3 regions of the Pseudomonas sp. LBUM1644 genome follow, and region 3 is predicted to be linked to each of the others. Evidence: predicted binding sites of a transcription regulator. Region 3 holds the regulator's gene; each other region holds the start of a gene.
The links. Region 3 encodes FliA, which starts transcription of late flagellar genes. Its sites were predicted from a motif close to CTAAAGTTTNNNNNNNNNNNGCCGNTAA; they were not measured.

Region 1 (9,580 bases), 590 kb from region 3:
CACGATCACTTCAAGAGCGGTGATCAACGCCGTCCATGACGCATTGCGCTACTTCGATGAACACCGGCAATCGGTGATCGAGGGCAGTTCCCATGAATAAGTTATCGCCGTTGCAGCACTCGCTGATGCTGGCGCCGCTGGTCGGCGCCACCGACTCATGGATTACCGCGCTGAGCCTGTGGCTGATGTTCGTCGTGGTGATCAATGCCTTCGGCTTGACCATGGGCACCTTGCGAGCCCGTCTGACCCCGGCAACGCACTTGCTGGCGGGCGTGCTACTGGCGGCCACCCTGACCAGCTGCGCAGAACTTGCCGCGCAGACCTGGTCACTGCCAGTGCACCAACATCTGGGGTTCTACGCCGGTTTGATCGCCTTGCAATGCGTCGTGCTGGAACACAGCGGTTTTTTCCAGAGCCCATGGCGTGATCGCCTGCGCTTGTGTGCTGTGTTCGGCGCGCTGATGGCGAGCATGAGTCTGCTGCGTGAACTCCTGGGCAGCGGTGGCTTTCACTTGGCTACTCTGGTCCCCGGCGGATTCATTTTGCTGGGCCTGCTGATAGCAGGCTGGCAGGCCTGTAGTCGCCCGACACCCTCACATTGATTGCCTTCGAGGAAACGCTTCGCCCATGAATGCCGCAAAACGTTTGGAAATTTTCCGCAGGTTTCACGAAGACAACCCGGAACCGAAGACCGAACTGGCCTACTCCTCGCCCTTTGAATTGCTGATTGCCGTGATTCTTTCGGCGCAGTCGACCGACGTCGGCGTCAACAAGGCCACCGCCAAACTCTATCCGGTGGCCAATACTCCGGCGGCGATTCATGCGCTGGGTGTCGCGGGGCTGTCGGAGTACATCAAGACCATCGGCCTGTTCAACAGCAAAGCGAAAAACGTGATCGAGACCTGTCGCTTGCTGGTAGAGCGTCATGGCGGCGAAGTGCCGCAGTCCCGCGAAGAACTGGAAGCGCTACCCGGTGTAGGCCGCAAGACCGCCAACGTGGTGCTCAATACCGCCTTCCGCCAGCTGACCATGGCTGTGGACACGCATATTTTCCGGGTCAGCAACCGCACCGGCATTGCTCCGGGCAAGAATGTGGTCGAGGTCGAGAAAAAACTGATGAAATTTGTGCCCAAGGAATACCTGCTCGATTCCCATCACTGGTTGATCCTGCACGGGCGCTATGTCTGCCTGGCCCGAAAGCCTCGTTGTGGCAGTTGCCGCATCGAAGACTTGTGCGAGTACAAGCAAAAGACCTCGGACGATTGAGGCACTATTAAGTTTACTGATACATCGATTGAAAAAATCTTTTTTACCCGCAGGAAGATTGTCGCTATAAGGGGCGCCAAAGGCAGTCTAAGCCTGGAGTTAACCTATGAGCACTGGCAAAGAGCAATTGGACGTAGAGGACGACTTCACCCCCGTGGAGGCCGAGGACGCTGAACCGGTGGTGGAAGTGGCGAAGACCAACCTGAGCAAACGCCGTACCATCGACAATCTGCTGGAGGAGCGCCGACTGCAAAAGCAATTGGCCGATTACGATTTTGACCTATGACACCTAAAAGCCTCCCGAAACGGAGGCTTTTTACTAAGTGCCGAATGCTCGCGCAATCACACCAGGCCATTGCGCTGAGCCAGTTCGATGAGGTCGACCAGGGAACGTGCATTGAGTTTCAATAACAGGCGAGTCTTGTAAGTACTGACGGTTTTATTGCTCAGGAACATCCCGTCGGCAATCTCCTTGTTTGTCTTGCCTCGCGCCAATTGCTGCAAGACCATCATTTCCCGTCCTGACAGACGATCCACCATATCGGATTCACTGGCATTCCCCAGGCTGGAGCGCACGGTATGCAAAGCCTGGTTCGGAAAATAACTGTAGCCTGACAATACTGCTTTAATTGCGCTGAGCAATTCAGTGAGATCCTGCTGTTTGCAAACATATCCCGCGGCCCCCGATTGCATACAACGCATTGAAAAATGCCCGGGAGCCTGGGAAGTCAATATCAGTACTTTCATGGGCAACGCGACCGACGTCAGGCGCGCGATGACTTCCAGTCCATCCAGTTTCGGAATTCCAATATCCAGAATGACAATATCCGGCATATGTTCACGCGCAAGTTGCAATGCATCCACGCCATTATCTGTTTCTGCAATGACTTCGTAGCCATGACGTTCCATTAGCATACGTACCGCAAGACGAATGACGGGGTGATCATCCACGATCAGCACTTTATTCATGGGCTAGTCCAATTTCGCTGTTCGAATTTTTAGAGCCCGCACAATAGCCTAGTCGTTTCACCCCTGGCATGCCGGCCCACCCAGCCATCCACAGCGAGAGACATTCCCTACAAATAATGCAGATTATTCCTACAAATCCCCCTTGAAAAAGCCATACCAGAAACACTTTCAGACTGACGGCATTTCTCTATGCACGGCTTTTTTGTATCGAGTTACGACCATAAATCCAAACTAACAAAGCAAGAAACAAAAAATCGCCAACACTTCTGCCATAACAATAGAGCTATAACGAACCCCTCACGACAAATCTACTATATTGACAATGATACAAAACAATCACCCATCAACCCTTCGAGAACAGACGAACTTAAATGAGCATATACAATGAAAAAACTCAAACATCAAACCACTACCCCCCTGACTATCATTGCAATATTTGCAACACTGTCTGAAACTTCGGCAGCTCTATCGCTGCCCTTCCTCGACAACAAAGACAGGGAGATCTACATCTGGTTTCTAATCGGATTTCCTTTTTATTTACTCTTACTCTTTTTCGCCACACTCAACTTCAACTATAAATCGCTTTACGCCCCCTCGGATTTTCAAAAGGGCAAGCATTTCATAAAAATCATGGATAGCACTGAGCGCTTGGACGATGACGTCGCACTGGAAGATAAACTGAAGGACAGCGAGCCGAAAAATTCAAAACATCCACGCAAACGCAACAATCATTAGCGTTTTATGGATTGGCGGGAGAGATAAACGGACACGTGAAGAACTGAATCGCAAGAGCAGGTAACATCACTTTTTTCAAATGTGTGGCCGCGTCGACGACGGGGCCACACATTCAATTCGTTCTACGGTCTCAAAGGCTTCAGAACAGCTTCCGGCCTTTGTTCGCCGCGATACGCATGCGCAAGGCGTTGAGCTTGATAAAGCCCGCCGCGTCAGCCTGGTTGTAGGCGCCGCCATCTTCTTCGAAGGTTGCGATGTTGGCGTCGAACAACGATTCGTCGGACTTACGGCCAGTGACGATCACGTTGCCCTTGTACAGCTTCAGGCGTACAACGCCGTTCACGTGCGCCTGGGATGCATCGATCATCTGTTGCAGCATCAGACGCTCAGGGCTCCACCAGTAACCGGTGTAGATCAGGCTGGCGTATTTCGGCATCAGCTCGTCTTTGAGGTGAGCGACTTCGCGGTCCAGGGTGATCGATTCGATCGCACGGTGAGCGCGCAGCATGATGGTGCCGCCCGGGGTTTCATAGCAGCCACGGGACTTCATGCCCACGTAACGGTTCTCGACGATGTCGAGACGGCCAATACCGTGTTCACCACCGATACGGTTCAGGGTCGCCAGCACGGTGGCCGGGGACATTTCGACGCCGTCCAATGCGACGATGTCGCCGTTACGGTAGGTCAGTTCCAGGTATTGCGCTTTGTCAGGAGCCTTCTCCGGGGAGACGGTCCATTTCCACATGTCTTCTTCGTGCTCGGTCCAGGTGTCTTCCAGCACGCCGCCTTCATAGGAGATGTGCAGCAGGTTGGCGTCCATCGAGTACGGGGATTTTTTCTTGCCGTGACGCTCGATCGGGATGTTGTGCTTTTCTGCGTAATCCATCAGCTTTTCACGGGACAGCAGGTCCCATTCGCGCCACGGAGCGATCACTTTCACACCTGGTTTCAAGGCGTACGCGCCGAGTTCGAAACGAACCTGGTCGTTGCCTTTGCCGGTGGCGCCGTGAGAAATGGCGTCAGCGCCGGTTTCGTTGGCGATTTCGATCAGGCGCTTGGCGATCAACGGACGAGCGATGGAAGTACCGAGCAGGTACTCGCCTTCATAAACGGTGTTGGCGCGGAACATCGGGAAAACGAAATCGCGCACGAATTCTTCGCGCAAGTCGTCGATGTAGATCTCTTTGACGCCCATGGCCTGAGCCTTGGCGCGTGCAGGTTCGACCTCTTCGCCCTGACCCAGGTCAGCGGTGAAGGTCACGACTTCACAGTTATAAGTATCCTGCAGCCACTTGAGGATCACCGAAGTGTCCAGGCCGCCGGAATACGCCAGAACGACCTTGTTTACGTCCGCCATGCCATCACTCCACGGGGTTCTACGGAAAGCCGTCGAGTCTACCGGGCATGCAGAATAATTTACAGAGGCGCGACAGCTTATGACGACGAAGCGACAGAATCTGTCGAACGCGCGACGATGACCAACAAGTCAGGAAGTTGCCGAACTGCTGCCCGGCGTCGTGACCTGAGGTGCAACCTTGTCGGTCGGCGCCACCCGCTCCAGGCGCACGGCGACCCGGCGATTCTTCGCGCGGTTGGTGGCATTGGTGTTCGGCGCCACAGGGTAGCGCTCGCCGTGGAAGCGCATGGTGATCTGCGATTCCTGAACGCCATTGGCCTTGAAAAAGTCCATCACCGCCAACGCTCGGCGGCGTGACAACTCGCGGTTGGTCAGGCGATTGCCGCTATTGTCGGAGTGACCATCAAGCTCGATGTGATTGACCGTCGGATCCGCCTTCATGAATTCCAGCATGACCTGCAGCTGCGACTTGGCTTGCGGATCCAGTTCGATGCCCTCGCCCGGAAAACCGATCTCGGACTGTTTGACCTGTTCAAAATTTTTCGGCAGCAGTTTCGCCACGCAACTCTGGTAATCATTGAAGGCTTTACTGAACTTGACGGGCAACAGGCGTACTTCGGACACCCGACCATCGCCCGAGGAATGCCGGATGACCGGACTGCGCCCGTCCATCAAGCCACTGATCAAGCGCCCGGCCTGAACTTGCGAGCTGTTGAACAGTACATTGCCGCTGCCGATTCGCACGGACCCCAGGTTGATGTCGCCGCGCCCTGGCTGCCACGGCGCGGCGGCCGCCAGCAAGGTCGCCGAACCACCGCCGATCATCGCGTTGTAGGTCTTCAGACGGAACGTCGCCTGCTCGCCGGCGCGACGCACGAACTCCCCCGAACCGAAATCGGTGATCGGCTGAGCCAGGCGGCATTCGAACTGGTCACCTTCGACCGTCCACTCGATGCTCTCCAGACGGGTCTGGAAAGTGAGCGCCATCGCAGGAAGGCTGGCAAACACACTGAGCAAGGCTAAATAACGCTGGCGCACGGGAGGCTCCACTGGCTTCTACGACAAAAAGACCGACACACACTTGTTTACGGCGTACCTGTTGGATATCGGAAGCTTCCTGCAAAACTTGATAGCGAGTGCCTGCAAGAGTCTTTTCCGGTAGCATTCCCCTCAGTTTGACCCGCCTGGAATCCCCTCATGTCCGACCGCCTGACCCTGCTGCGTCCCGACGACTGGCATATTCATCTTCGCGATGGTGCCGTGTTGCCCAATACCGTCGCGGATGTCGCGCGCACCTTTGGTCGCGCGATCATCATGCCTAACCTCGTACCTCCGGTGCGCAATGCGGCTGAAGCCGACGGCTATCGCCAGCGGATTCTCGCTGCACGCCCGGCCGGCAGTCGCTTCGAACCGCTGATGGTGCTTTACCTGACCGACCGCACCCAGCCTGAAGAAATTCGCGAGGCCAAGGCCAGCGGTTTCGTTCACGCCGCCAAGTTGTACCCGGCCGGCGCGACCACCAATTCGGATTCTGGCGTCACCAGCATCGACAAGATCTTCCCGGCGATCGAGGCCATGGCCGAAGTCGGGATGCCGTTGTTGATTCACGGTGAAGTCACCCGTGGCGATGTCGACGTGTTCGACCGCGAAAAAATCTTCATCGATGAACACATGCGTCGTGTGGTCGAGCGTTTTCCGACCCTCAAAGTGGTGTTTGAACACATCACCACCGCCGATGCCGTGCAGTTCGTCAACGCCGCCCCGGCCAACGTCGGCGCGACCATCACCGCTCATCACTTGCTGTACAACCGCAACCACATGCTGGTCGGCGGTATTCGGCCCCACTTCTATTGCCTGCCGATTCTCAAGCGCAATACGCACCAGGAAGCCCTGCTCGACGCCGCCACCAGCGGCAGCGAGAAATTCTTCCTGGGTACCGACTCGGCGCCTCACGCGCAGCACGCCAAGGAAGCCGCTTGCGGTTGCGCCGGTTGCTACACCGCTTATGCGGCGATCGAGATGTATGCCGAGGCCTTCGAACAACGTAACGCGCTGGACAAGCTCGAAGCCTTCGCCAGCCTCAACGGCCCGCGCTTCTATGGCCTGCCGGTGAACACCGATCGCATTACCCTGGTCCGCGAAGAATGGACCGCCCCCACCAGCCTGCCATTTGGCGAGCTGACCGTTATCCCGCTGCGCGCCGGTGAAAAACTGCGCTGGCGCCTGCTGGAGGAACACGCGTGAGTGAAGACCATTACGACGACGAACAGGACGGTCAAGGCGGTGGAGGTGGTTCACGCCACCCGATGGCCGCTCGCTTCCGTGGGTACCTGCCAGTCGTTGTCGACGTTGAAACCGGTGGTTTCAACTCTGCCACTGACGCCTTGCTGGAAATTGCCGCAACCACCATCGGCATGGACGAAAAAGGGTTTGTGTACCCCGACCACACCTACTTCTTCCGTGTAGAACCCTTTGAGGGCGCGAACATCGAAGCGGCCGCGCTGGAATTCACCGGGATCAAGCTCGATCACCCGCTGCGCATGGCGGTCAGTGAAGAAGCGGCGCTGACCGATATCTTCCGCGGCATTCGCAAGGCCTTGAAAGCCAACGGCTGCAAGCGGGCGATTCTGGTCGGGCACAACAGCAGCTTCGACCTGGGCTTTCTCAATGCGGCCGTCGCGCGCCTGGACATGAAGCGCAACCCGTTTCATCCATTCTCCAGCTTCGATACCGCAACACTGGCGGGCCTGGCGTACGGCCAAACCGTACTGGCCAAGGCTTGCCAGGCAGCCGATATCGATTTCGACGGTCGTGAAGCCCACTCGGCTCGCTACGACACCGAGAAGACGGCCGAACTGTTCTGCGGCATCGTCAATCGCTGGAAACAAATGGGTGGCTGGGAAGATTTCAACGACTGATTTTGTCTATGTAGGAGCGAGCTTGCTCCTACAGGGATTGCAGTTTCCGCCCATAAAAAAACCGGCCTCAGCGGCCGGTTTTTTTTATGCCTGACGCGTGGCTTACAGCTTGCCAGCGTTCTCGGTCAGGTAAGCCGCGACGCCTTCGGTCGAAGCGGTCATGCCTTTGTCGCCTTTTTTCCAGTTGGCAGGGCAAACTTCGCCGTGCTCTTCGTGGAATTGCAGCGCGTCGACCAGACGGATCAGCTCTTCCATGTTACGGCCCAGCGGCAGGTCGTTGATGATCTGCGAGCGAACAACGCCTTTGTCGTCGATCAGGAACGCGCCACGGAAAGCCACGCCGCCTTCGGACTCAACGTCGTAGGCCTTGGCGATTTCGTGTTTCATGTCGGCAGCCATGGTGTATTGAACCTGGCCGATGCCACCATTGTTCACCGGGGTGTTGCGCCATGCGTTGTGGGTGAAGTGCGAGTCGATCGAAACCGCGACCACTTCAACATTGCGTGCCTTGAAGTCAGCCATGCGGTGGTCCAGAGCGATCAGCTCGGACGGGCAAACGAAGGTGAAGTCCAGTGGGTAGAAGAACACCAGGCCGTATTTGCCTTTGATGGCCGAGGACAGGGTGTAGCTGTCTACGATCTCGCCATTGCCGAGTACGGCCGGGACGGTGAAGTCAGGGGCTTGTTTGCCTACGAGTACGCTCATTGGATATCTCCTGGTGTAAAGACGTGAAGAACCGGGTTCGCACCAGCCTGCCACCCTGAGGCGACAGCCCTGTGACACGAACCCGTTTCGCAAAGACCGGCCATCATACACTGCGTGTTTGACCTGTCCAAAAAAGCGTCCGTTACATTTCAGCGAGGATCACTCGTACGAAAACCGTTCGTCAGTCACACGGCTTTATGCCGCAATGGCCTTAGAAACCACTTTGACAATCATTCTCGTTAACATTAAGATCCATCGCAATTGAGTCACAACCAGCGACGGTTTTCAGTTATGTATGTTTGCCTCTGCACTGGCGTTACCGACGGTCAAATCCGCGATGCAATCTATGAAGGTTGCTGCAGCTACAAAGAAGTCCGTCAGGCCACCGGCGTTGCGAGTCAATGCGGCAAATGTGCCTGCCTTGCCAAGGAAGTGGTTCGCGAAACCCTGACGAAATTGCAATCGGCCCAGGCTTCTATACCTTTTCCAGTTGAATTTACAGCCGCCTAATTACCGTATTTTAAAGAACCGGACACTTGTCCGGTTTTTTTATGCCTGAAAATCAATTGCTTAGGCGCTAGACGCGGAACACAAACATTCTTATTCCGATTAATTTTCACTTAAGTTTCAATAACTTAGGTTTGACACTCCTAATTACGCGGCTCAAACTCTGCGCTATAGACAGCTAATACAGGGCAGGACCCCATCATGAAAGGCGACATTACAGTCATCCAGCATCTCAACAAGATCCTTGCCAATGAGCTGGTCGCGATCAATCAATATTTCCTGCATGCGCGCATGTACGAAGATTGGGGCCTGAACAAGCTCGGCAAGCACGAGTACCACGAATCCATCGACGAGATGAAACACGCGGACAAGCTGATCAAGCGCATCCTGTTCCTTGAAGGCCTGCCGAATGTCCAGGATCTGGGCAAGCTGCAGATCGGCGAACACACCCAGGAAATGCTCGAATGCGACCTGCGCATCGAGCGTACCGGCCACGCCGATCTCAAAGTTGCCATCGCGCATTGCGAAACCGTGGGCGACTTCGGTAGCCGCGAACTGCTTGAAGACATTCTTGAGTCTGAAGAAGAACATATCGACTGGCTGGAAACCCAACTGGGCCTGATCGATAAAGTCGGTCTTGAGAATTATCTGCAATCGCAGATGGGCGAAGAGTAAGTTAACGCCTGCTAGACGCGAGACTATAAAAAGCCCCGCTCTCTTTTAATGAGACGGGGCTTTTTAGTCTCTACTGCAGGGGGAATATTCCTAAAGCCTGCCCCCATCAAGTCGATAACCCGGCATCGAGAGCTGTTGGCGATCCCCTGATCGCCCGCCACCTTTTTCCACAGAAGGTTTTTATGTCTTCCAACAAAGCCCGCGCAGACTCACTTTCGCTTCTGCTGTTTACCTTGCGCAGCGGCAAGCTCATGGCGATCAACCTGCTGAAAGTCAGTGAAATCATCCCCTGCCCGCCACTGACCAGACTCCCCGAGTCACACCCCCACGTCAAAGGTATCGCCACCCTGCGCGGTGCCTCTTTGTCGGTGATCGACCTGAGCCGCGCCATCGGCGAACGACCGTTGGAAGACCCGAACGGTGGCTGCCTGATCGTCACCGACGTCAG
Region 2 (9,580 bases), 210 kb from region 3:
CTACGAAGCACTGTCCCAGTACCCGGGCAAGATCAAGCTGTTCAAGACCATCCAGGCCAAAGACCTGTGGCGCAAAATGCTGTCCATGCTGTTTGAAACCGGCCACCCATGGCTGACCTTCAAAGACCCGTGCAACCTGCGTAGCCCGCAGCAGCACGTTGGTGTGGTCCACAGCTCGAACCTGTGCACCGAGATCACCTTGAACACCAACAAGGACGAGATCGCCGTTTGCAACCTGGGCTCGATCAACCTGCCGAACCACATCGTCAACGGCAAGCTGGACACCGCCAAGCTGGAACGCACCGTGAACACCGCAGTCCGCATGCTCGATAACGTGATCGACATCAACTACTACTCGGTGCCACAAGCGAAGAACTCCAACTTCAAGCACCGTCCGGTCGGCCTGGGCATCATGGGCTTCCAGGACGCTTTGTACCTGCAGCACATCCCTTACGGTTCCGACGCTGCCGTCGAGTTCGCCGACAAGTCGATGGAAGCGGTCAGCTACTTCGCGATCCAGGCTTCCTGCGACCTGGCTGACGAGCGTGGCGCCTACGAGACGTTCCAGGGTTCGCTGTGGTCCAAAGGCATCCTGCCGCTGGATTCGCAACAGATCCTGATCGAGCAACGTGGCCAGAAGTACATCGACGTTGACCTGAACGAATCCCTGGACTGGGCACCGGTTCGCGCCCGTGTACAGAAAGGCATTCGTAACTCCAACATCATGGCCATCGCACCGACCGCGACCATCGCCAACATCACTGGCGTATCGCAGTCGATCGAACCGACCTACCAGAACCTCTACGTGAAATCGAACCTGTCGGGCGAATTCACCGTGATCAACCCGTACCTGGTTCGCGACCTGAAAGCCCGTGGCCTGTGGGACTCGGTCATGATCAACGACCTGAAGTACTACGACGGTTCGGTGCAGCAGATCGAGCGCATCCCGCAAGAACTCAAAGAGCTCTACGCCACCGCGTTCGAAGTGGACACCAAGTGGATCGTCGACGCGGCAAGCCGTCGCCAGAAGTGGATCGACCAGGCTCAGTCGCTGAACCTGTACATCGCTGGCGCTTCGGGCAAGAAGCTGGACGTGACCTACCGCATGGCCTGGTACCGTGGCCTGAAAACCACTTACTACCTCCGTGCCCTGGCCGCGACCAGCACCGAGAAGTCGACCATCAACACCGGCAAGCTGAACGCTGTTTCCAGCGGCGGCAACCACGGTGAAGACTCGGTCCTGGCAGCACCGGCCGGCCCTGCTCCAGTGCCAAAGGCTTGCGCCATCGACGAGCCGGATTGCGAAGCTTGCCAATAAGCTGAGCCGGTAATACCAAACCCCCGACAGCCCCCTGGCTTGTCGGGGGTTTTCTTTTGCCCTCTCTTTAAGATCAAAAGATCGCAGCCTTCGGCAGCTCCTACAGGGGCATGCGATTACCTGTAGGAGCTGCCGAAGGCTGCGATCTTTTGACCACAAAAAAGCCCCTCTTTCGAGGGGCTTCTTGTCAAGCGCTACAACCCAACAACATCAAGTCATCTGAATGATGGTCTGCATGATGGTGCTTTGAGTGGAGATGGTCTTCGCGTTCGCCTGGTAGTTGCTCTGCGCCTTGATCAGGTCGACCAGTTCGTTGGTCAGGTTGACGTTGGACTCTTCCAGGGAGTTGGAGTGAATCTCGCCCAGAGTGCCGGTTTGCGGCGCATCGTAGCCTGGGATGCCGGAAATGTAGGTTTCCTTCCAGCTGGTGCCACCAACCGGCTGCAAGCCTTGTTCGTTGGTAAAGCTCGCCAGGGAGATCTGGCCGATAGCCTTGGTCTGGTTGTTGCTGAAGTTGGCCAGCAACACACCGCTGCCGTCGATGGTCAGGTTAGTGATCTGGCCGGTAGCGTAGCCATTCTGCGCAGGAATCGAACGCGCGGTGTCGGCGTTGAACTGGGTGGTGTTGGCCATGGCAATGGACACGCCTGCCGGGTTGGCGGCCGCACCGTTGGCTGTCCAGACGCCGCCGGTCACAGTGCCTGGTGTCCAGTTGGTGATCTTCAGATCGCTGCTGATGGTAGGCGCAGGTGTCGGAACGGTCGGCGGAATAGTGACCGGTGCCGGTGTGCTGACCGAAAGCAGCTTACCTGACGTGTCGAACGTCATGGTCGAAGGGACCGGCGCATTAGCCGCAATAGCAGGGTCGCTGCCATCCGGGTTGCGACCATCGATCAGGGTGTAGGTATCCCACGTGTTGCCTGCAGTCTTGACCATGAATTGATCCATGGTGTGCTGGTTGCCCTGCGTATCGAAAATCGGGGTGCTGAACTGCTTGGTGAAGGTCGCGGGCTTGGTCGGATCGAACTTGTTGGCCACCACGGCCTGATCGATTACATCCGCCGAGGAGTTCAGGTTGATGGTCGACGACACAGAGCTGGTCGATTTCGGCGCCAGGTTGGAGGTGTCGATACGCAGGTCGGTCAACACGCCATTGACGATCTTGCCATTGGAATCCACACCGTAACCTTGCAGACGAGCAGAGTAGTCGGTGTTGGTGATGTAACCGTCCTTGTCGACCTTGAACGTACCGGAACGGGTGTAGGACAGCGAACCACTGTCGTTCAGCACGAAAAAGCCGGAGCCGTTGATGCCCATGTCCAGCACGTTACCGGTGTTGTTGATGTCACCCTGGGTGAACTGCTGGGACACGTTGGCCAGACGCACGCCGTTACCAACAGTCTTGCTGCCGGTGCCCAGCTTGGTGGCCGAGTAAACGTCTTCGAATTCTGCACGGGACGACTTGAAACCGGTGGTCGCGACGTTGGCGATGTTGTTGCCGGTAACGTCCAGTTGTTTGTTGGCTGCATAGAGACCGCTAAGGCCGATATTGAAAGACATATTCCACTCCTTTGTGCCGGTTAGTCGGCTCTATATACCAATGGTTTGAACTTTGGACAGGGCAATGCTGCCCAGCCCGGCCAGGTTGAGCATCAGCTCACCGCCCGTCTGGCTGATGGTGACGCTGTTGACGGTCGCCGGCAGATTGGTGACCAGCGATACCGCCTGGCTGTCGATGGTGGTCGACGCAGTAAAGGTGTAGGTGCCCGGTGCGGCGGTGGTGCCCGCATCGTCCTTGCCGTCCCAGATGAAACTGGCATTGCCGGCGGACTGACTGCCCATATCGATGGTGCGGACAACCTTGCCGTCCTTGTCCGCAATCTTGAGGGTGACCCCGGCCACCGAACCTGGCACCACGACCGAGCCGTTGAGGCTCTTGGACGTGTCGACCACTGCCTTGTCGCCCGGCGCGATGACCGAACGGCCCACCAGCGACGAAGCCTGCAAGGCCTGGGACGAGTTGTAGTTGCCGGCAATGCCGCTCACCGTGTCGTTGAGCGTGGTGATGCCTTCCAGACTACTGAACTGCGCCAACTGGGCGACGAACGCACCGTTGTCCTGCGGTTCGAGCGGGTTCTGGTTTTTCAGCTGGGTGACCAGCAATTGCAGGAACGCGTCCTTGCCCAGGGACTGTTTGCCCGTGGCACTGTTGGTCGCCGACGCCAGGCCGTCGGCGCTGGTGTTGGTCTTGACTGAGGAGTTGGCCAGGATGTCGTTGAGGCTCAAGCTGCTGGTGGTATCGGTAATACTCATGAAAGTCGCCCCTTATCACTGACCGAGGGTCAGGACCTTCTGCATCATGGTTTTGGCGGTGTTCATCATTTCGGCGTTGGTCTGGAACGAACGGCTCGCGGAAATCATGTCAGCCATTTCTTCCACCACGTTGACGTTCGGGTAGTAGACGTAGCCCTTGGCGTCGGCCGCCGGATGGTTCGGCTCATAGCGCGCTTCAAGGTTGCTCTGGTCTTCGACCACGCCAAGCACTTGTACGCCTTGACCGGCCGCGTCCTGGCTCTGGAACAACGAATCGCTGCCGCCGCTCTGGCCGCCCTGGAACATGGTGGCGAACACCGGGTGCCGCGCACGATAGGTCTTGTCGATGCTCGACGAGACGGTTTCGGCGTTGGCGATGTTCGAGGCCACGGTGTTCAAGCGAGTGGTCTGGGCACTCATGCCGCTACCGGCAATGTTGAAAACACTGGATAGAGACATGGCTTACTCTCCGCGAAGGGCTGACACCAGCCCTTTGAATTTGCTGTTGAGCAGGGTGAAGCTGGCCTGGAAGTTGACCGCGTTTTCCGCGTAGTTCGACTGCTCCAGTTGGGCGTCCACGGTGTTCTGGTCGATCGACGGTTGCATCGGCGTGCGATACAGCAGCGACTCGTCGCCATTGCCCAGGCCTTCAGCTTCGATATGGCGGCTGTTGGTCATGTTCAAGGCGAAAGTACCGTTCTTGGTTTTCTCGTTCTGCTCGGCGAGCACTTTCGAGAAGTCCAGATCCCGAGCCTTGTAGTTCGGGGTATCGGCGTTGGCGATGTTGTTGGCCAGGACTTCGGCACGCTGAGCGCGGAAGCCCAGGGCTTGTTCGTGGATACCGAGCGCTTTATCGAAACTGATGCTCATGCCGGGAAACCTTCGGGTGACCTGATTTTTCGTAGGTTGAACATAGCAAGCGGCGTGCCAATTCAAAAAAGCCCATAAACCGTGGCTTTGCGGGCGGTGGCAACGCGGCAATGCCAGAAAAGCGGCAACCGTTTTCCGCCGCCTGCCGCTTTTCTGCCGCTTTCCCCTCCTCCCTGTAGAAGCTGCCGCAGGCTGCGATCTTTTGATCTTGATCTCGCTCTTAAAAATACAAGATCAAAAGATCGCAGCCTGCGGCAGCTCCTACGTGATGCAAGTGCGGCAGGCAAAAAAAAACGGGAGCCTTGGGCTCCCGCTTTTTTTTGACTGCCGCACTTGCATCACTTCGCCTGGTAAATAATTCCCGGGCTGCACTGGACCATCTGGTAGTGGTCCGGCAAACCGTTCAGCGCTTCGGACGCGCCGAGGAACAGATACCCGCCCGGCTTCAACGTGCTGTGGATGCGCAACAGAATGTCTTTCTTCACCTCGGCAGAGAAGTAGATCAATACGTTGCGGCAGAACACGATGTCGAACTTGCCGAGGCTGGCATAGCTGTCCAGCAGGTTGAACGAACGAAAGTCCACCCGACTTTTGATCGGTGCCTTGATTGCCCAGCGGCCCGGCCCTTTCGGGTCGAAGTAACGCTGGAGGCGCTCGGGCGACAGACCCCGGCCGATCGCCAGGCTGTCGTACTCGCCGGTCTTGCAATTGGTCAGCATGGTGCCGGACAGGTCAGTGGCAACAATCTGCACACCCATCTTCAACTGACCCAGGTTGACCCGTTCGAACTCATCGATGGACATCGACAGCGAATACGGTTCCTGACCCGATGAGCACGCCGCCGACCAGATCCGCAGACGCTGGCCAGGGGCCGCCTTGATCGCTTCGGGCAACACCTTGTTCTTCAAGACTTCAAACGGATAGGTGTCACGAAACCACAGGGTTTCATTGGTGGTCATGGCATCCACCACCATTTCGCGCAAACCGCTGCGCGGCTGGGTCTGGATGCGCTGGACCAACTCACCCAAAGACTTGATGCCCTGCTGTTCCATCAGCTTGTTGAGACGGCTCGAGACCAGGTACTGCTTGTTTTCACCGAGCAAAATGCCACAGGCTTTTTCCAGAAATACCCGGAATTGTTCGAAATCCAAATTACCCGTAGACAATGATGCCGCCTCTTAAATCGTGTTTATCACCAGGAGCAGAAGGCCCCTAGCTGATGTCTGCTGCTTTGATCCGGTCGACTACCCGGGATGCCAGGTCATCAGGACGGAATTTGGCAAGGAAGTCATCGGCTCCGACTTTCTTGACCATCGCCTGATTGAATACGCCCGACAACGAAGTATGCAGGATGATATGAAGCTTTTGCATGCGAGGGTCGTTGCGGATCTCGGCCGTCAGGGTGTACCCGTCCATTTCCGGCATCTCAATGTCGGAAATCATCATCAGGAACTCTTCTTCCGGCTTCTTGCCCTCGTCGACCAGCTTGCGCAGGTAATCCAGCGCTTGCTTGCCGTCGTTCAACGCCACCACTTCGACGCCGACCGTCTGCAGGCAACGGGTGACTTGCTTGCGCGCCACCGACGAGTCATCGACCGTCAATACTTTCAGGGACAGCGCCTTGTGCTGGGTTTCGACATCCACCACGCCCACCGAAATCGCTTCCGGTGTCGGCGCCACTTCTGCCAGCACTTTCTCGACGTCGATGATTTCGACTAACTGATTGTCGACCCGAGTCACAGCCGTCAGGTAATGGTCGCGCCCCGTGCCCTTGGGTGGCGGATGAATCTCCTCCCAGTTCATGTTGACGATACGTTCCACCGACCGCACCAGGAAACCCTGGGTCTTGGTGTTGTACTCCGTGATGATCACGAAAGGATTGCTTTGATCCTTCAGCGCGCCGGAACCGGTCGCCATCGCCAGATCCAGAATCGGAATGGTCGCCCCCCGGATGTTTGCCACACCGCACACGACAGGACTGGACTTGGGCATCAGGGTCAGCTTGGGGCATTGCAGCACCTCGCGAACCTTGAACACATTGATCCCGTAGAGCTGCTGGCCGTCGAGACGGAACAACAACAGCTCAAGGCGATTCTGCCCCACCAGTTGCGTGCGCTGGTTTACCGCATCCATTACCCCAGCCATGCACAGACTCCTACACCAACGCTTAAGTGTGTTGCGACGCACCTTCATCACTAAACGGCACGGCGCTTGCTTTTTAACTCTTATGAACACAGAACCGACATTTTTTCGACGCCTGACATCAAACTTGCGCAAAGTGCTTTGCGCGATGTCGGCCGTTTGCCTGTTCAACGCTGGCAGCCCTGCCCTTGCTGACGCGGTTACCTTGCCTGACATGCTTATCGGCGTCACTCAGGGCTTTCTTGAATTCACCGTAGAGGACTATCTGGCTACGAGTCAAACGGAAGGCCGTTACGAAATCGAAGTCAACCAGCTTGATCCGCGTCTGCGCATGCCCATGTGCGACAAGGAATTGACAGCCACCCTCGAGAGTCCGGCCAAGCCACTGGGTCGGGTTACGGTCAAGGTTCGCTGCGAGGGGGCGTCACCCTGGACGGTCTTCGTACCCGCTCAAGTGCGCCTGTTTCGCGACATTGTGACCACCACCCGCCCCCTGCGCCGCGCCGGCATTATCGAACCTCAAGACGTGGCGCTGCGCGAGCGCGACATCAGCCTGATCAGCCAGGGCTACCTGACGTCGGTCGACCAGGCGATCGGGCAAAAATTGACCCGACCAATGGTCGCCGACCAAGTCATTACCTTGGTGCACATGGAACAGGCGGAAGTGATCAGCAAGGGTGACCAAGTGGTGATTACCGCGCGCAGTGGTACGCTCAGCGTGCGCATGCCGGGGGAAGCATTGTCCAACGGCGGTTTGCGTGAACAGATCCGGGTGAAAAACCTCAACTCCCAACGGGTGATCAAGGCGCAAGTCATCGCGCCGGGTCAGGTGGAAGTGGCCATGTAGGGCTTTCTGTTGGTGTGGATGTGGCGAACAGACCGACTGTTCCCTAAACTGTGCCCCATGCAGGGCAAGCGTTGACGCGCGCAAGCTCATTGATAATTGGGCCTAAAGTTTTTCCGGGTATGGCCGAAAACATGGCAAGCGTCCAAATACCCAGAGGTTTTTTATCATGGTCATCGATTTCAGCCGGTTGAACAGCTCCTCGTCACTTACCGGTGGTACACGTACCAGCGCTGCCAAGGACACTGCCGAAGCCGGCAAATCCGCGCCGCTGACTACCCCGGCCGAACAGGCCAGTACCGTCAAGAGCGGGGAATCGGTACATTTCAGCGATGAGGCTCAACAGTTGCAGAAGGTCACTGACAAGCTGCGCGATCAGCCTGCCGTCGACAACGCCCGCGTGGCCGAGTTGAAAGCAGCGATTGCCGATGGCAGCTATAAAGTCGACAGCAACCGTGTAGCCAGCAAACTGCTCAACTTCGAAGCCCAGCGCTAGGCCAAGGCCGGCGCCAGGCTTTTGGACGCTTAAAACCCAAGGCCAGCCATGCACGACACTAATTTACTGCAACTGATCACCGACGACTTTGCTCCAGCGCAACAATTGCTGGCGTTGCTGCAGACCGAGTCACTCGCGCTGCACGGTCGGGAGATGCAACTGCTAGAAGAAATTCTGGCGCAGAAACAGGCATTGATCATCTTGCTCGAGCAGCATGGCCGCAAGCGCAGTGAAATTCTCGCCAGCCTGAGTCTGCCTGCCAATCGCAATGGACTGGAGCAACTCGCCAGCCATTCGAGCATCGGTGACCAGCTGCTGGAGCAGAGCGACGTGCTCACGCAACTTTTGGCCCAGTGCCAAGCCATCAACGTCAACAATGGCCAATCGATCCTGGTACAGCAGGCCGCCACGGCCAATCAGCTGAAAATCCTCACCGGCGGCGAACCGCCAGCGCTTTACGACGCCCGTGGATCAACCTCCAAGCTTGCCATGCCACGCCCGCTCAGTCAGGCTTAAGTCCATCCGATGAGCTTGCCCTATCAAGACGCGTCACATGCTGGCAATATGATGGCCAGCCGCAGTCATATTTTGTGTGGAGATTGATGAACCGTGTCTAATGCCTTAACCGCGGAAGATACTCCGCAGCCACCCAAGGTGCTCGCGACGCCCATGGAAATCGCTGGCAACCTGCGGCAGCTGCAGGAAAGCCATGACCCGCTGATCATCACGTTCCACGAGCGCAACCAGCGCTTCCAGACTTATCTGGTAGACGTCGACCGTGAAAACAACATGATTGCCCTGGATGAAATGGTGCCCCGCGACGGCGAGCGCTATTTGCTGGCCGGCGAATCGTTCCGGATTGAAGGGTTTCATGACGGTGTGCGCATTGCCTGGGAAAGCAACGCGCCACTGAGCATCGACGAGTCCAATAACACCCGCTGCTATCGGGGCCCTCTGCCCGACGAAGTCGTCTACCACCAGCGTCGCAATGCCTTCCGGGCTGCGTTGAAGCTTGCGCAACTGGTCGATGTCGAGATCGGTGGTGAGAAACTCAAGTCACCTATCGGCGGCAAGCTGCTGGACATTTCCGCGACCGGTTGCAAGTTGCGCTTCGAAGGTGACATCACTGGCCGCCTGCAACTGGGTCAGGTCTACGACCGCTTCATGGCCTCCTTGCCTTTTGGCAACATGACGGCGCCGGTCGAATTGCGGTACTTGCACTTCGAAGAAAAAATCTCCACGACGTTTGCCGGCGTACGCTTTCACAACATGAGCGGGCTGGTACAGCGTCAGGTCGAGCGCTTCGTCTATCAGCTTCAGCGCGAAGCACGGCGCTTTGACAAAGACGACATGTAATAAAATCCTTCAATGAAAACGGGCAGTCCCTTACGGTGACTGCCCGTTTTTTTATGCCCTGGATTCAGGGCCTCGCCTCGGTAAAGCTTTGCTCGCGCCCCGCGTCAGGGTCTTTCGGATCCGAATCGGCGTCGGGCTCTGACTCGGGTCCCGACTCAGGCTCAGGCTCGGGGTTGATCGGGTTCTGCATCTGATCGTGTACCACTTGCTCGTCGACACGCGGGTCAAGGCACGCCACCAG
Region 3 (9,580 bases):
GCCGCCGGCAAGGTGATCCAGGCCTTCGGTGAGGTGGTAATCGGCGGTAACTACGTGGTCGGTATCGTGGTCTTCGCGATTTTGATGATCATCAACTTCGTCGTGGTGACCAAGGGTGCCGGGCGGATTTCCGAGGTGAGCGCGCGTTTCACCCTCGATGCGATGCCCGGCAAACAGATGGCCATCGACGCCGACTTGAACGCCGGCCTGATCGATCAGAACCAGGCCAAGTTGCGCCGGATGGAAGTGGCACAGGAAGCCGAGTTCTACGGTTCCATGGACGGCGCCAGCAAGTTCGTCCGTGGTGATGCCATCGCCGGCCTGTTGATTCTGTTCATCAACCTTATCGGCGGCATGGCGGTTGGTATTTTCCAGCACGGCATGAGCTTCGGCGATGCCGGCAAGGTTTACGCGCTGTTGACCATTGGTGACGGTTTGGTGGCGCAATTGCCATCACTGTTGTTATCCACAGCCGCCGCGATCATGGTGACCCGTGCTTCCGGCTCGGAAGACATGGGCAAGCAAATCAATCGCCAGATGTTCGCCTCGCCTAAAGCGTTGGCGGTGGCGGCCGGTCTGATGGCAGTCATGGGCCTGGTGCCCGGCATGCCGCACTTCTCCTTTCTCAGCATGGCGGCCCTCGCGGCCGGCGGCGCGTACCTGTTCTGGAAAAAGCAGAACGTCGTCAAGGTTCAGGCCCTGCAAGAGGTCAAGCGCCAGCAGGAACTGCTGCCATCGCCAGCCCGCGCCCAGGAAACCAAGGAACTTGGCTGGGACGACGTCACCCCAATCGACATGATTGGCCTGGAAGTGGGCTATCGCCTGATTCCGCTGGTGGACCGCAACCAGGGTGGCCAGCTGCTGGCGCGGATCAAAGGTGTGCGCAAGAAGCTGTCCCAGGACCTGGGCTTCCTGATGCCAACTGTGCATATCCGTGACAACCTTGACTTGGCGCCTAGCGCCTATCGCCTGACCCTGATGGGCGTGATCCTGGCGGAGGCGGAGATTTATCCGGACCGCGAACTGGCGATCAACCCCGGGCAGGTCTACGGTTCGCTCAACGGCATAACCGCCAAAGATCCGGCTTTTGGGCTGGAGGCTGTCTGGATCGAAATCAGCCAGCGCGCGCAGGCGCAATCCCTCGGTTACACCGTGGTCGATGCCAGTACGGTGGTGGCAACCCACTTGAACCAAATTCTGTACAAGCACTCCAGTGAACTGATCGGTCACGAAGAAGTGCAGCAACTCATGCAGTTGCTGGCGAAAAGCTCGCCGAAACTGGCGGAAGAGTTGGTGCCGGGCGTGGTGTCGCTGTCGCAATTGCTCAAGGTCCTGCAAGCACTGTTGGCTGAACAAGTGCCGGTGCGCGACATTCGCAGCATCGCCGAAGCCATCGCCAACAATGCTGCCAAGAGTCAAGATACTGCCGCATTGGTCGCCGCCGTACGCGTCGGCGTATCCCGTGCAATCGTCCAAAGCATTGTAGGGACTGAGTCCGAGCTGCCAGTTATCACCTTGGAGCCAAGGTTGGAACAAATATTGCTCAATAGTCTGCAGAAGGCAGGACAAGGCTCGGAAGAGGGCGTTCTGCTGGAGCCAAGCATGGCTGAGAAACTGCAGCGCTCGTTGATCGAAGCGGCGCAGCGTCAGGAAATGCAAGGTCAACCGGTGATTCTGCTGGTAGCCGGTCCGGTTCGCGCGATGTTGTCGCGATTCGGCCGACTGGCAGTCCCGGGTTTGCATGTGTTGGCTTACCAGGAAATTCCTGACAACAAGCAAGTGACCATCGTTGCGACAGTAGGGCCCAACGGCTGAGGTAGTGGTTTATGCAAGTTAAGCGTTTTTTCGCCGCCGATATGCGTCAGGCCATGAAACTGGTTCGTGATGAGCTGGGCGCTGATGCCGCCATTATTGGCAACCGCCGGATCGCCGGTGGTGTCGAGCTGACGGCCGCTCTGGATTACAAACTGTCGGCGTTGGCCCCGCGTGTTCCGAACATGGAACTCGAGGATGAGCTGCGCAAGACCCAGTCGCGGATCGTGACCGCCCAGGCCGAGCTGAGCCTGCGTGGCGATGGCGAGAGCGACAAGAGCACCAACCGCCAGTTGTTCGCCGGTCTGCCGCTGACCGCCGCCGAGCCGCTGATCGAACCGACCTACGCCGAACCCCGTCGTGCTGCGCCGACCCCTGCGCCGACCTCGACGGGCGTTGATCCCCGGGCGTTCGACTCGATGCGTTTCGAACTCAACAGCCTGCGCGAGCTGATGGAAGTTCAGCTGGGCTCCCTGGCCTGGAATCAGCTGCAAGGCAGCCGTCCGGCCCAGGCCAATCTCTGGCGTCGCCTGCAACGCATCGGCCTGTCCGGGCCGTTGTCGCGCGATCTGCTGGCGATGATTACCGACATTGAAGAACCCCGCCAGGCCTGGCGCATGTTGCTGGCGCACCTGGCGCGGATGATCTCCACTCCGGAAGTCGAGCCTCTGGAGGAGGGCGGAGTCATTGCCATGGTCGGCCCTGCCGGCATGGGCAAGACCACCACCCTGGCCAAGCTCGCGGCCCGTTACGTGCTCAAGTACGGCGCGCAAAACATCGCGCTGGTGAGCATGGACAGCTACCGTATCGGTGCCCAGGAGCAGCTCAAGACCCTCGGCCGTATTCTCAATGTGTCGGTGACCCACGTCGATCCGGGCCAGTCATTGGTTCAGGCACTGGATCCCTTGCTGCGCAAGCGCGTGGTGCTGATCGATACCGCCGGCCTGCAAGCCAGCGATCCAGCCCTGCGCATGCAGCTCGAGAGCCTGGCCGGGCGTGGTATACGATCGAAAAATTATCTGGTCCTGGCAACCACCAGCCAGAAACAGGTTCTAACGGCCGCTTATCACAGTTACAAGCGCTGCGGGCTCGCTGGCTGCATCCTGACTAAACTGGATGAAACGGCAAGCCTGGGCGAAGTGTTGAGCCTGGCCATCAGTCATGACTTGCCGGTGGCGTACCTGACCGATGGCCCGCGGATTCCGGATGATTTGCATCTGCCGCGCCGTCATCAGTTGGTCAGTCGCGCCGTCAGCGTGCAAATGCAGGAAGAACCCAGCGAAGAAGCCATGGCTGACATGTTCGCTGATATTTACCACAGCCCGACCAAGCAGGTTGGCTGAGGTATTAATGAACAGTTTTTGTACCTACATCGATGGTCTGCCATGCATTGTTCCGTTTGTGAACGCGCAGCCAGTAATGTGGCCTCCGTCTATGCAAGACAAGGTAAAGAAATAACATGGGCAGCATGCATCCCGTACAGGTGATCGCGGTGACCGGCGGCAAAGGTGGCGTCGGCAAGACTAACGTGTCAGTGAATTTGTCACTGGCCCTGGCTGAGCTCGGCCGTCGCGTCATGCTGTTGGACGCCGACCTGGGGCTGGCAAATGTCGACGTCCTGCTGGGACTGACACCCAAACGTACCCTGGCCGACGTGATCGAAGGCCGCTGCGAGCTGCGCGACGTTCTGTTGCAGGGCCCTGGCGGCATCCGCATCGTCCCGGCAGCGTCCGGCACCCAGAGCATGGTTCATCTGAGCCCGGCTCAACACGCCGGCCTGATCCAGGCATTCAGCGATATCGGCGACAACCTCGACGTGCTGGTGATCGACACCGCTGCGGGCATTGGTGACTCGGTGGTCAGTTTCGTCCGCGCCGCCCAGGAAGTCCTGCTGGTGGTGTGCGATGAACCGACCTCGATCACAGACGCCTACGCCCTGATCAAACTGCTTAACCGCGATTACGGCATGAACCGCTTCCGCGTCCTGGCCAACATGGCCCAGAGCCCGCAGGAAGGTCGCAACCTGTTCGCCAAGTTGACCAAGGTCACGGATCGCTTCCTCGACGTCGCCCTACAATACGTCGGTGCGGTGCCGTACGACGAAAGCGTGCGCAAGGCCGTGCAAAAGCAACGTGCCGTGTATGAAGCCTTTCCGCGTTCCAAGTGCTCGCTGGCCTTCAAGGCGATTGCACAGAAGGTCGATACCTGGCCGCTGCCTGCCAACCCGCGTGGGCACCTGGAGTTTTTCGTCGAGCGCCTCGTGCAACAAACGGCAGGACCGGTTCTATGACAGCCAGCGGTTACAACCTCTACAAGAAGTCGGCACGTGACGCGCAGTACGAGCTGATCGAGCGTTACGCGCCACTGGTTAAACGCATTGCCTATCACTTGCTGGCGCGTCTGCCGGCCAGTGTCCAGGTCGAAGACCTGATCCAGGCCGGGATGATCGGTCTGCTGGAAGTGTCGACCAAATACGACGCCAGCAAAGGCGCGAGTTTCGAGACGTACGCGGGCATTCGAATCCGCGGCGCCATGCTCGATGAAGTCCGCAAGGGGGACTGGGCGCCACGTTCGGTCCACCGCAATACCCGGATGGTCAGCGACGCCATTCGCTCGATTGAAGCTAAAACCGGTCGTGACGCTAAAGATCACGAGGTTGCGGCCGAACTCCAATTGAGTCTCGACGATTATTACGGGATTTTGAACGACACCCTGGGCAGCCGTTTATTCAGTTTCGACGATCTGTTGCAGGACGGCGAACACGAAGGGCTGCACGAGGATGGCGCGAGTGCTCATCTCGAGCCGTCACGCGATCTGGAAGATGAACGCTTCCAGGCAGCGCTGGCGGACGCGATTGCCAATTTGCCGGAGCGTGAGCGACTGGTGTTGGCGCTGTACTACGACGAAGAGCTGAATCTCAAGGAAATCGGTGAAGTCCTGGGGGTCAGCGAATCTCGGGTCAGCCAGTTACACAGCCAGTGCGCGGCCCGTTTGCGGGGGCGTTTGGGGGAGTGGCGAGCGCGCTGAAGGCAGTGTGGGGACACTGCGAACGTGGCTGGTGTGGTGTTGAACTGCGCCGGTCTCGATCTGTTGTGCTCCAGACAGTCATTGAGTGCTTTGCCGGATTGATTGAAATGGCGCGTCCAGGTGCTGGGCGCGTTTAAGACTGCTTGGAGGTCGAATTGGACAAGAACATGAAAATCCTCATCGTTGATGACTTCTCAACGATGCGGCGGATCATAAAAAACCTGTTGCGTGACCTTGGGTTCACCAACACGGTCGAGGCCGACGATGGCACTACTGCCATTCCGGTTCTCAACAGCGGGAGCATCGACTTTCTGGTAACGGACTGGAACATGCCTGGCATGACCGGTATCGACCTGCTGCGCCACGTGCGCGCCGATGAAAAGCTCAAGCACCTGCCGGTGCTGATGGTGACCGCTGAAGCCAAGCGCGAGCAGATCATCGAAGCGGCCCAGGCCGGTGTAAACGGCTATGTGGTCAAACCCTTCACGGCCCAGGCGTTGAAAGAAAAAATCGAGAAGATTTTCGAACGCATCGGTTGATGGACTGCGCCACGGGGGAGCTATGGAGCATAAAGAATCTTCACAGGGCGATTTTGAATCGACCCTGAAAAAACACGCCGTCGAACTGGTCGCGAGCCTTGAAAAAGGCAGGTTCGGCGATGCGGTGCAACTGATCCATGAGCTCAATCAGACCCGTGACCGTGGCCTGTACCAGGAAGTGGGCAAGCTCACCCGTGAGCTGCATAGCGCGATCGTCAATTTCCAGATTGACCCGAACATGCCGCAAGCCGAGGAAGTGTCACAGATCACCGACGCCACCGAGCGCCTGGGGTATGTGGTCAAGCTGACCGAGGCGGCGGCCAACCGCACCATGGATCTGGTGGAAAACTCCACGCCGCTGGTCAACAGCCTGAGCGAAGAAGCCCAGGCCTTGAGCGCGGACTGGGGTCGGTTCATGCGTCGCGAAGTCGGAGCCGAAGAGTTCCGCGAGCTGGCCCGTCGCGTCGACGGTTTCCTGACGCGCAGCAGTGAAGACAACCGCGCCGTGTCGAGCAACCTCAACGACATTCTGCTGGCCCAGGATTACCAGGACCTCACCGGTCAGGTGATCAAGCGTGTGACCCAATTGGTCACCGAAGTTGAAAGCAACCTGCTCAAGCTCGTGCTGATGGCCAGTCAGGTGGACCGCTTTGCGGGCATCGAACATGACCGTGATGCGATGCTTGCAGAAAAAGATCCGCAAAAACATCTCTCTCAGGGTGAAGGTCCGCAGATTCATGCCGATAAAAGAGAAGACGTTGTGTCCGGTCAGGACGATGTGGACGATTTGCTATCCAGCCTAGGGTTTTAGAATTTTAGGTATTTTAGGTTTTTAAACCTGTTAGGAGCACCCCATACATGAGCTTCGGCGCCGATGAAGAGATCCTTCAGGATTTCCTGGTTGAGGCCGGCGAGATTCTAGAGCAACTGTCCGAACAGCTGGTCGAGCTTGAAAGCCGACCGGATGATGCGGACTTGCTCAATGCAATTTTTCGCGGTTTTCACACTGTAAAAGGGGGCGCCGGCTTCCTCCAGCTCAACGAGCTGGTGGAGTGCTGTCACATCGCCGAGAACGTGTTCGACATCCTGCGCAAGGGTGAGCGTCGCGTCGACTCGGAACTGATGGACGTGGTTCTCGAAGCGCTGGACGCGGTGAACAGCATGTTTACCGAAGTCCGTGAACGCAGCCCGATCACGGCCGCGACACCTGAATTGCTCGCTGCCCTGGCCCGTCTGGCCGAGCCGCAAACCGCTGATGAGTCGGCCCCGGTTGCCGAAGTGTTCGAAGCGCCGGCGGCTGAAGGCGAATCGGGCGACATCACTGATAACGAATTCGAACAACTGCTGGACTCGCTGAATGCCGTCAAGGCTCAGGCCGAGGCCCCGGCTCCGCTGCCCGCGGGCAATGCAGCAACCAGCGACGAAATTACCGATGCCGAGTTTGAGTCACTGCTCGATCAGTTGCACGGCAAAGGCCAGTTCGCCGTCGACGCGGTAGCCGCGCCTGCGGCCCCGGCTGCCCCGAAAGCGCCAGGCGACAGTTCCGACATTACCGACGACGAGTTTGAAGCACTGCTTGATCAGCTGCATGGCAAGGGTAACTTTGCTGTCGAAGCGCTGGAATCGGCGATTGCCTCGGTACCGACCCCGGCTGCGCCAAAGGCAGCAGCGGCCGGCGGCGATCTGATCTCGGATCACGAGTTCGAATCGCTGCTCGACGAATTGCACGGCAAAGGCAAGTTCACTGAAGTCGGTACCGGCTCTGCGTCTTCTTCGGTAGCCGCGCCAGTCGCCAAAGCGCCGGCACCCGTCGCCAAAGCGCCCGCGCCAAAAGCCGAGGCACCGAAGCCTGCTGCCGCTGCTGCACCGGCGCCTGCCCGTGCACCCGCTGCGCCGCCTGCGGAAAAGCCAGCCAGCGAAGCCGAGACCACCGTGCGGGTCGACACCGCGCGTCTCGACGAAATCATGAACATGGTCGGCGAATTGGTGCTGGTGCGTAACCGCCTGGTCCGCCTCGGTGCCAACAGCGCCGATGAAGCCATGTCCAAGGCCGTATCCAACCTCGACGTGGTCACGGCCGACCTGCAAACCGCGGTCATGAAGACCCGGATGCAACCGATCAAGAAGGTCTTCGGGCGCTTCCCGCGCCTGGTTCGCGACCTGGCTCGCCAGCTCAAGAAAGAGATCAACCTGGAGCTGGTCGGCGAAGAAACCGACCTCGACAAGAACCTCGTCGAGGCCCTGGCCGACCCGCTGGTCCACTTGGTGCGCAACGCGGTCGACCACGGCATCGAGTCGCCGGAAGAACGCGAAGCGTCGGGCAAGTCCCGCGGCGGCAAGGTGATCCTGGCGGCTGAACAGGAAGGCGACCATATCCTGCTGTCGATCTCCGATGACGGCAAAGGCATGGACCCGAACGTCCTGCGTTCCATTGCCGTTAAACGCGGAGTGATGGACAAGGACGCGGCCGATCGCTTGAGCGACACCGAGTGCTACAACCTGATTTTCGCGCCAGGGTTCTCGACCAAAACCGAGATTTCCGACGTGTCGGGTCGTGGCGTGGGCATGGACGTGGTGAAAACCAAGATTTCCCAGCTCAACGGCTCGATCAACATCTACTCGGCCAAGGGCCAGGGCTCGAAAATCGTCATCAAGGTCCCGTTGACCCTGGCGATCATGCCGACGCTGATGGTCATGCTCGGCAACCAGGCGTTCGCGTTCCCGCTGGTGAACGTCAACGAGATCTTCCACCTCGACCTGTCGCGCACCAACGTGGTGGACGGCCAGGAAGTGGTGATCGTGCGGGACAAGGCGCTGCCACTGTTCTACCTCAAGCGCTGGCTGGTCAGCTCCGCCGCTCACGAAGAGCAGCGCGAAGGCCATGTGGTGATCCTTTCGGTGGGCACCCAGCGGATCGGCTTCGTCGTCGATCAGCTGGTTGGCCAGGAAGAAGTGGTCATCAAGCCTTTGGGCAAAATGCTCCAGGGAACCCCGGGCATGTCCGGCGCCACCATCACCGGTGACGGCCGTATTGCGCTGATTCTCGATGTTCCGAGCATGCTCAAGCGTTACGCCGCACGGCGTATTTGATTCTGGTGGGGCGGGGCGACTGAGCCTCGCTCTGTCTAACGGAGTGTTTATGGCAGTCAAAGTCCTGGTGGTGGATGATTCGGGGTTTTTCCGCCGCCGCGTCTCGGAAATTCTTTCAGCGGATCCGAATATCCAGGTCGTCGGCACGGCGACCAACGGAAAAGAGGCGATCGATCAGGCCCTGGCCCTCAAGCCCGACGTGATCACCATGGACTACGAGATGCCCATGATGGACGGCATCACGGCCGTGCGGCATATCATGCAGCGCTGCCCGACGCCGGTTTTGATGTTCTCGTCGCTGACCCACGAAGGCGCCCGGGTCACCCTGGATGCGCTGGACGCCGGTGCAGTGGATTTCCTGCCGAAGAATTTCGAAGACATCTCGCGCAATCCCGAGAAGGTCAAGCAACTGCTGTGCGAGAAGATTCTGAGCATCTCGCGCAGTAACCGTCGTGCCAATGCCTACAGTGCTCCGGTACCGGTCGCCGCGCCTGCACCGACACCGCCGCCTTCGAGCATTGGCAGCTACGGCAGCAGTGCACCGGCACGTCCGGCTCCGACACCGATTCCGGCCCCGGCGCGTACGTACGCACCGGCCTCCTCGGGTCCGTCGTCGCCTGCGCCGAAACGCAAGGCCTACAAGCTGGTTGCCATCGGCACGTCCACCGGTGGCCCGGTTGCGCTGCAGCGGGTCCTGACCCAGTTGCCGGCCAACTTCCCCGCGCCGATCGTCTTGATCCAACACATGCCGGCCGCCTTCACCAAGGCCTTCGCCGAGCGCCTGGACAAACTCTGCCGCATTCACGTCAAGGAAGCCGAGGATGGTGACATCCTGCGTCCGGGCCTGGCGTTGCTGGCACCGGGTGGCAAGCAAATGATGATCGACGGCCGTGGCGCGGTAAAAATCCTCCCGGGCGACGAGCGCCTGAATTACAAACCCTGCGTGGACATCACTTTCGGTTCCGCGGCCAAGTCCTACGGTGACAAAGTTCTGGCGGTCGTGCTGACCGGCATGGGCGCCGACGGTCGCGAAGGCGCGCGCCTGCTCAAGCAGGGCGGCAGCGCGATCTGGGCCCAGGACGAAGCCAGTTGCGTGATCTACGGCATGCCGA

Region 1: ACA052_RS23815 (flagellar protein MotY) is a predicted target of FliA. The motif match lies at 5,431-5,458, and genes of this name have one in related genera.
Region 2: flgM (flagellar biosynthesis anti-sigma factor FlgM) is a predicted target of FliA. The motif match lies at 7,593-7,620, and genes of this name have one in related genera.

The regions. Positions count from the first base shown of each region.
Region 1 is NZ_CP166812.1:5,201,139-5,210,718, forward strand. It holds gene ACA052_RS23780 (RnfABCDGE type electron transport complex subunit G) at 1-100, shown strand, start outside; gene ACA052_RS23785 (Rnf-Nqr domain containing protein) at 93-602, shown strand; gene nth (endonuclease III) at 628-1,266, shown strand; gene ACA052_RS23795 (PA3496 family putative envelope integrity protein) at 1,373-1,552, shown strand; gene ACA052_RS23800 (response regulator) at 1,609-2,235, opposite strand; partial or broken gene ACA052_RS23805 (hypothetical protein) at 2,620-2,880, shown strand; gene ACA052_RS23810 (argininosuccinate synthase) at 3,110-4,327, opposite strand; gene ACA052_RS23815 (flagellar protein MotY) at 4,457-5,365, opposite strand; gene pyrC (dihydroorotase) at 5,525-6,571, shown strand; gene rnt (ribonuclease T) at 6,568-7,245, shown strand; gene ACA052_RS23830 (peroxiredoxin) at 7,348-7,950, opposite strand; gene ACA052_RS23835 (bacterioferritin-associated ferredoxin) at 8,242-8,460, shown strand; gene bfr (bacterioferritin) at 8,659-9,132, shown strand; gene ACA052_RS23845 (chemotaxis protein CheV) at 9,315-9,580, shown strand, end outside.
Region 2 is NZ_CP166812.1:4,822,253-4,831,832, forward strand. It holds gene ACA052_RS22020 (ribonucleoside-diphosphate reductase subunit alpha) at 1-1,318, shown strand, start outside; gene flgE (flagellar hook protein FlgE) at 1,529-2,878, opposite strand; gene flgD (flagellar hook assembly protein FlgD) at 2,909-3,631, opposite strand; gene flgC (flagellar basal body rod protein FlgC) at 3,647-4,090, opposite strand; gene flgB (flagellar basal body rod protein FlgB) at 4,094-4,501, opposite strand; gene cheR (protein-glutamate O-methyltransferase CheR) at 4,840-5,667, opposite strand; gene ACA052_RS22050 (chemotaxis protein CheV) at 5,714-6,646, opposite strand; gene flgA (flagellar basal body P-ring formation chaperone FlgA) at 6,729-7,490, shown strand; gene flgM (flagellar biosynthesis anti-sigma factor FlgM) at 7,657-7,983, shown strand; gene ACA052_RS22065 (flagella synthesis protein FlgN) at 8,032-8,499, shown strand; gene ACA052_RS22070 (flagellar brake protein) at 8,593-9,339, shown strand; gene ACA052_RS22075 (MFS transporter) at 9,404-9,580, opposite strand, start outside.
Region 3 is NZ_CP166812.1:4,616,008-4,625,587, reverse strand. It holds gene flhA (flagellar biosynthesis protein FlhA) at 1-1,815, shown strand, start outside; gene flhF (flagellar biosynthesis GTPase FlhF) at 1,827-3,155, shown strand; gene fleN (flagellar synthesis regulator FleN) at 3,272-4,102, shown strand; gene fliA (RNA polymerase sigma factor FliA) at 4,099-4,839, shown strand; gene ACA052_RS21060 (chemotaxis response regulator CheY) at 5,007-5,378, shown strand; gene ACA052_RS21055 (protein phosphatase CheZ) at 5,401-6,189, shown strand; gene ACA052_RS21050 (chemotaxis protein CheA) at 6,237-8,468, shown strand; gene ACA052_RS21045 (protein-glutamate methylesterase/protein-glutamine glutaminase) at 8,518-9,580, shown strand, end outside.